2 regions of the Paenibacillus sp. CECT 9249 genome follow, and region 1 is predicted to be linked to the other one. Evidence: predicted binding sites of a transcription regulator. Region 1 holds the regulator's gene; the other holds the start of a gene.
What was found. The regulator LexA, encoded in region 1, represses DNA repair genes until DNA is damaged. The targets are predictions, from matches to a motif close to CGAACATATGTTCG.
Positions count from the first base shown of each region.

Region 2: the regulator LexA is predicted to act here: its motif matches at 1,958-1,971, upstream of LQ229_RS12990 (DNA polymerase IV).

Region 1 covers NZ_CAKKLI010000028.1:23,809-27,715, forward strand. The annotation lists gene glnA (type I glutamate--ammonia ligase) at 1-502, shown strand, start outside; gene LQ229_RS18135 (DUF559 domain-containing protein) at 776-1,444, opposite strand; gene lexA (transcriptional repressor LexA) at 1,688-2,311, opposite strand; gene LQ229_RS18145 (LysM peptidoglycan-binding domain-containing protein) at 2,506-2,862, shown strand; gene LQ229_RS18150 (DUF896 domain-containing protein) at 3,036-3,230, shown strand; gene LQ229_RS18155 (methyltransferase) at 3,318-3,866, shown strand.
Region 2 covers NZ_CAKKLI010000014.1:111,202-115,108, forward strand. The annotation lists gene LQ229_RS12980 (Nramp family divalent metal transporter) at 1-128, shown strand, start outside; gene LQ229_RS12985 (hypothetical protein) at 141-614, opposite strand; gene LQ229_RS12990 (DNA polymerase IV) at 611-1,870, opposite strand; gene LQ229_RS12995 (hypothetical protein) at 2,098-2,457, opposite strand; partial or broken gene LQ229_RS13000 (globin domain-containing protein) at 2,626-2,892, opposite strand; gene LQ229_RS13005 (YitT family protein) at 3,346-3,907, shown strand, end outside.

The DNA of each region.
Region 1 (3,907 bases):
TTTGAAGCATGCGCGCGCCATGGCCGCCATTACGAATCCGACGGTGAACTCCTACAAGCGCCTTGTGCCGGGATATGAAGCCCCTTGCTATGTGGCTTGGTCCGCTTGCAACCGCAGCCCGATGATCCGCATTCCTTCATCGCGCGGATTGAGCACGCGCGTTGAAGTCCGCAACCCGGATCCTGCGGCGAACCCGTATTTGGCTCTGGCAGTCATGCTGAAAGCCGGTCTGGACGGCATCGTCAACAAACTTGAGCTGATCGCGCCGACGGACCGCAACATTTACGTCATGTCGGAGCAAGAGCGGATCCAGGAGGGCATTCCTAGCTTGCCTTCCGATTTGAAGGAAGCGCTCGTCGAAATGGCGAAGAGCGAATTGATCCATTCCGCCTTGGGCGATCATGCGTTCGCGCATTTCTACGAATTGAAGGAGATCGAGTGGGATATGTTCCGCACCCGGGTCCATCAATGGGAACGCGACCAATACATGACCTTATATTAAGATTATTCTCGAATGGAAAGAGCCCTTGCGGGCTCTTTTTTTATACATCTGCAGCGCCGAGCGGGGGCCCATCAACCCGGAAACAAATCAATTAGCGGTATTTGCTACTGTTATTTTGGAGTAACTGGCTAGTTTATCGAAACTAGCTGGAATTTCTGGCGCTAATTTTGAGCAATTTGGCTGCGATGAAGATGTGGCTTCTATTAACGGTAGGATTTACCGCTAATTTCGATATTCTTAGGATATCAGGGGAATTAGCGCCTGATTTTGGAGCTAATCCAAGTAATTCCATACTCCGGGCGCCAGTTCATACCGAACGATTCGTTCTCCGTTGCCGCGGTAAGAGGGGAGGAGCCAACCTTGGGCGCATAATCGTTTCAGCATGAGGACGGCCGGTTTATGATTGACGTCCAGATGACGTTCCACATCCTTCGGCCTGATCGGACCGGCACATTGGATAGCGAAACGAATGATTTCTTTCTCGGCGAACGAAGCGCGCGACGCTGGAGTCTGATTGGACAAATATCTGCTTAACACCATTTGCAGCAATGTCATGCATAATTGGGGATGCTGTTCCACATCGTCGTACGCAAAGGAGATGACTTGATATCCCATCGCATGCAGGAATGTTTCGCGGTTTAACTCGTTGCAATATTTGTGCCGGTCCATCTCCCGTACGTGGGCAGCGTATCCTTTCACTTCAATAATCAGCTTTACATGCCCGGGCAGCCATGCAAAATCCGCGAAGTAGGTTCGTCCCCGCCAATCCAGCACTTCGTATTCGGGATGGAGATGCTCCAAATTCCCGCGAAGCGGCCACCATACGTTTCTGAGAAATAAGGACTCGGCATGCCGATGCCCTCTTTCCAGCCGGCCCCGGCGTTCTCCCGTTCTGCTGGCTAGATGGCGCTGAATAAATTGATCGTAAACTTCTTCGAACATTGAATCGTTCCTCCTTCATAAATGACAAAAACGCCCCGCTTTCATTCGTTAAGAATGAAACGGGACGTTCTTCGTCTCCTTAAGCAGTATAGATCAATAAGTCGGATGCGTCGAGCCTTCATCGGCGACTTAGCGCCCGGAATTGGCTTTGTAATTACAAGCAAGCCTTCCGCAATGCAATTGGAAAAACGTGCAGCCGCAAGGGCTCGAGGTAAAAGCTCTTTATCCAACCTATGTAACCGATCAATGGATATCGCGGAATACGCCGATCACTTTGCCGAGGATGGTGACATGATTGAGACGAATCGGCTCCATCGTGGCGTTCTCCGGCTGAAGGCGGATATGGTCCTTTTCTTTGTAGAACGTTTTCACAGTCGCTTCGTCATCCTCCGTCATCGCCACGACAATGTCTCCGTTATCCGCGGTTTGTTGCTGCCGAACGATGACATAGTCTCCGTTATGAATGCCGGCTTCGATCATACTGTCTCCGATGACCGATAGCATAAATACGTTATGATCCCCAACAAAATGTTCGGGCAGCGGGAAATAATCCTCAATATTCTCGGTGGCCGTAATCGGCATGCCGGCCGTTACTTTCCCGACGACAGGAACTTTGGTAATCGAATGTGTATATAAATGGGTTTGCTCGTCTTCCTGGCCCAAAATTTCGATCGCACGCGGCTTGGTCGGATCGCGGCGTATCAGCCCTTTCTTCTCCAACCGGTCGAGATGCCCGTGTACCGTTGAACTTGAAGCCAAACCTACGGCTTCGCCAATTTCCCGTACCGAAGGAGGGTAGCCTTTAGCCCGTACTTCGTTGCGAATGAATTCCAGAATCGCTTGCTGCCGATTTGATAACTTGGACATTGCCGTATCAACTCCAATGCTTTTTATCAAAATTATACCATAGAACTTCAGTTCGCACAAACGTAAGTTCTAAATATTTTCAATAGGAAAGAAACAAAAAAAGAACAAACGTTCGAAAAACGGATTGACTCAAACAAGTGTTCGTGTTATGATGTGGATATCGTAAATAGAACAAGTGTTTGGGGTGTTGATATATGATCAACCAATACAGTACTTATAAGAGCATTTATCATGATTCGCCGCTCATAACGGACCGTCAAGTTCGGCAAAACCGCAAGGTTGGGCAAGTTTTCTTATTTGCTGCGGTCTTGCTGCTGCTCACCAGTTTCGGCATTGTCAAGGCATTTGCCTCTTCAGACGATGACGAATGGGCGTTCGAATCGACCCCCGCCAAACAAATTATCGTTACGCAAGGCGAAACGATGTGGAGCATCGCCAAGCGTTATAAGCCTGAACGTATGGACATTCGCAATTATATTGAAGATATGAAGAAATTGAACCATAAACGTACTTCCGCCATTCAGGCCGGGGAACTGCTATCTATTCCTTAACCGCAGGTTTCCTCGCTTAATTCCCGCTTACCTTCATAATATAATGAAACGCCCTGGCGAGTGAGCGCCTGGGCTATTCGCATTCCCTTGACAACCTGTTATGTACATGTCAAAGTAAAGAATGTACTATGTTTACAATCGGTTTCACGCAGTAAACGTGGAGGAGGGACAACATGGAAATCGATGCTTTGGTCGCGCGAATTAACGAGTTGGCGCGCAAACATAAATCCGTCGGTTTGACGGAAGAAGAAACGTTGGAACGCGAAAAGCTGCGCAAACAGTATATCGAAGGCTTCAAACGGTCGCTTCGTCAGCAATTGGATTCGATCGAATTCGTAGACGAAAATTCGAATACGATTAAGCATTAATCGCATTCGAATCATTTCGGCGCGGCTTCTTCATCGTTCGGAAAATAAAAGTCAAACGCGATATCAGCTATAGGAGGATCAATTCACATGTCTCGTTCTTGGGAAAGAATGGTTCGCAAAAATACGCAAGCGGTTAACCGTGCGCGGAAGAAGCAAGGGAAAGGAACAATCACCACGGCATCCAAGTCGGAATTCGATAAATTTTTGGGCCGCAGCATTATATTGCCTACGGTTTTGATCGGGTTTGCGCTGATGTACGCCGTGATGACGGCCGGCGTAACGCCGGAAACTTCGTCGACTCTCTATTGGGTTACGATCGGATTGTACATTTTGCTCGGGGTCACTTTTATATTCCGCCGGCCTTATTTGGCAGTCGGCAAATCATCGGTGATGACGCGCCGGCTGAATCGGGATCGCCGTTTAGAAGCGGGGCAAATCAAGCAAATTACGGTTCAGAAAGGTTATGTCGTCATTGAGCCGAGTATTAAAGGTTCTGCTTGGGTATTTTCGCGTTTGACGAACCGATACGACACGCAGGCGATGGCCGAACGGTTGGAGGAATTCGCCAAAGCCAACAACGTGCCGTTCGAAAACAAAGAAAAGCGGGAAGATCAGGCGGAAGTAGAAGAAAAGTGAACAACCTCTATATATAGAAGAAACTTGCGCAGGAAAGGGAG
Region 2 (3,907 bases), on a different contig from region 1:
TGTTTACAAGCAATAGGAATATTATGGGGGGATTAGTGAATCGCCGCTTGACAACGATATTGGCTTGGATCATCGCTTTTTTAGTCGTCCTATTGAACATATTTCTTTTATTTGAAACATTGTTTTAATGGCAGTAACGATTATTCGTTTGCACTCATTCGGCCGGCCAATTCTTTCACATATTTGGACAATCGAATGCTGATTTCCGAACGCATAACATCCCGAACCATTCCAAAGCGTTCCTCGTATCCTCTGCAAATAAAACGGTGATATATTACCATATCCGCTTGCTCGTCATTCATGATTTTAATATTACGCCTTGACAATTCGCGGCGCAGTCTGTACAAATCCGCACTTATTCGGTTCATTAATACCCGGCCTGCGGTCAAATAAAGCTGCTTTAGAAGATTGGAACGGTTCTCTATGTCTTCGATGCTCTTTTGTACCATGCTTAACATGTACGGAAGCAGGATACAGTCCCGGATCATGATCAACTCGTCCTCCGTAGGCCGTTTCCGGGAGTTCTTTGCGTCGTGGCGATGTTCGTATTGTTCTTGATGCTCGGTAAGCAGCATTTTGGACTTCCACCGTTCGTTGCCGTCCAGTTTGCTCATTTGTAATGGCCTCCAATCTGTTCCGCCCGCTCGCGGGCTACTCCGGACTGTAGTAACGACGATGCCCTCATAATAGCGGCGCTGCCGTATTTATCCTTAATCTCATCCGTTACTCTTTCCAGGCGGTATGCCTTGATTCGGTCGTCGAAAAAAGTAAGCTGAATAACGTTATCGTCTGTCAACTCGGTCAATGCAACATAGAGATGGCTAACGGGCATGCCGCTCCAATGTTTACGGAAAATTCCGAGAGCCGCCGATGCGACTTCATGTGAAAGGGAGGTAGGATGAGGAATCGTTACCTGTCTATGAAACGAGGCCGAACGTTGGCCATCCGTTTCCGCCGCTCCGACGGACACGACCCGCCCGATATAACCCAGCCTTCTGCTGCGGCGGCAAACCTCCACCACCAATTCCAGCAGCACAACCTCAATATCTTCCATCTTCCGATAAAGGCTGTTTCTGAGCGCCTTGCCGTGGCTAACCGATTTTAATTGATTGCGAATGCTTGCCACGACAGGGCTGGGGTCTATTCCACGCGCCGTCTGCCAATAATATTCCGCCTGTATATCGCTTTGTTTACCCATCTCCTGCCGCATGCGCCTTTTAAAATCATTCAGTTCCAGACGTGCAATGTCGCCGATCGTGCAAAGACCCATGCGCGTAAAATGCCGAGTCATTCGGGAAGCGACCATAAACATTCGATGCACCGGCAACGGCCATAATACGGATTCCAAATTGTCGAAGCCAAGTTTAAAGATGCCTTTGGACGTCTTTTTGGCAAAATTGTCGGTAGCCATTTTGGCCAACACTTTCGTTGGTCCAATTCCGCAACGCGTCCAAACTCCCGTCGATAGCAGGACATGCGTTTGGATCTCGCGGGCAATCTCCTCCGGCGCCCCGAAATAACCGATAGAACCTGTAATATCAAGAAACTGTTCGTCAATGGAATAAGGTTCGACCTGGTCCGTAAAGGACTCGAAGATCTCGGTAAGAAGCAAGGATATGGTGATATAAGTTTGCATTCGGGGCCGTATGACGATCAAATCGGAACATTTCGCAAGCGCCTCGCCCACTCTTTCGGCCGTTGTTACGCCGCGTGATTTGGCCACCGGGCAAGCGGCCAGAATGATTCCGGATTTTCTGGAAGGGTCGCCTACGGCTACCGGCTTGTTTTTTAAGTCCGGCCGGCCCGCCTTTTCAATCGAGGCATAGAATGATTGTCCGTCAATTAACATAATGGTTCGCTCTTGATGCATGGCAATTCACTCCTATAATCGATTCGGAGAAGTGCTAACAAAGTCGGTACACGCCGCCCAATACGAACGTGTATTCTTATTATATACAGAATGTACGTTCGTAATGCAATGGGAATAATTAGAATGTAAAAATCGCCAAGATACTCCTAAATCTACAGCAAATAAGTTATCGATAAAGCAGCAAAAAGAAGAAGGCAGGGGAAGCGAGCGAGGTTTTGTCAAAAATTTCAATTCTGAAGATACCGGGTAAGCCCCCTTTCGATGTCGGACTTCACGACACTCCACAGCATGGACAATTTGCGGTGGTATCCGCGGCAAAGATAAAGGGCTTCGATGCCATTTGCCGTTCGATTCTCCTCATATACGCGAATGCCGCGCGTCTTCAGCCTGTTTCTGATTCGTACCAAATCTTTGTGGGTTTGATCTTGCACCTGGCGCAGATGGTTAATATAGACTTCGGGCATCTTTAAACGGACGGTTCCAAGAACGTTAATATCCCGCTCCAGTACATCGAGCAAGATCGGGAGCAGCACGTATTGTTTGACGAGCAGGAAATCTTCTTCCGTTTGCTGGGGAACGGTTTTCATGCGAACACTTCCTTAACGGTTGTATAATTTATTCCAATAATCAAACATATGTTCCTGTTATGATTATATTCAGAATAGCGAATACGGATTCTCATTTCAAGCGGAATTTTCGCGATTTGCAAAAAATAAACCAACACCCCGTCCGCGAGCGCGGGGGCAGGGTGTTGGGAGCGCACGGTGCTTATGCGCAATTTGCTCGACCGTCGGCATGATCGCATGCAGCCGATCGATGTGGGCCGCGGCGGCATATACCGCATTCGCCAGCGCCGCCTGCTGTTTGCCTTGCCGTTGGTTGGCGTGATTGAATATATTTAAAAGTTCGGGGTAGTTCGCAAATAAGAGCTTGTAAAATGTTTCCGTAATAGCCCGGCCGTTCGTCTCCAACACCGGTACAGTCGATTTAATGATATCGTTCGTTGATTCAACATCGTTCATCCCTCTTTTTCCATCGTATAATGTGTTGCATCCCTTGGCATATCGCCATGAGTCCCAGTATAGTACCGGTAAAGGGAGTGAATTGTGATCTAAGTCACAGAAAAAACGGCCGAAAGGTGAACGTTTCCGATACAAAAACCGCCTTTATTAGACAAAATATTCTGAAAATTCTTTCTTCTTAAACGATGCATGTTGTGGTATAATAAATGTATCATTTCAAAAAAAGAAAGGATCAGGATACCATGTGTCCCCGAAGGACGAATTCCCAAAGGACAGTCTGGAAACGTTATGATCTCTCCTACACTTAGCTTCGTCATTGGTTGATATGTCGGCTTGCCAACAACCAATTACGAAAGAAGAGTGTGATGATGCGAAGGATGAAGTCCTCGAAGTTTCTTCACGTGGTTGGTTGTACGTTTGAAACGAAACCAACGACGATAAGAGGGAACTTATATGAGGAGAAAAGAAGAACGGATTCAACAGGGTAAACAAATTGCTGTCATTTTAATCGGTACGTTTATTTTGGCTTTTAGTTACTATCACATCAATTTTCAGAATAATTTGGCGGAAGGAAGCTTTGTCGGTTTGGCATTGCTGGGCAAGTACGCGTTTGACTGGTCGCCTGCGATTACGATGCTGATGCTCGATATTCCGATCATTGTCGCTGCGATGTTTGTGAAAGGGCGCAATTTTTTGCTCAATACGGTAATTGCCGCAGCCTCGCTGTCCATATTTTACGATTTGTTCGAGCGCTTCTCGCCTTTGGTCATGGACTTTCGCCATAATATGCTCATCGCGGCGATATTGTCGGGCGTAACGACCGGATTCGGAGCCGGGATCGTGCTTCGCTTCGGCGGAGCGACGGGCGGCGACGACATCTTGGCTTTATTTCTGAGCAAGTGGACCGGAATTTCAATCGGAACGATGTTCATATTGTTTGACGTGATCGTATTATTGCTGTCGCTTGTTTATTTGCCGATCGCCGAAACATTGTATACGATTCTTGCGGTCAGCA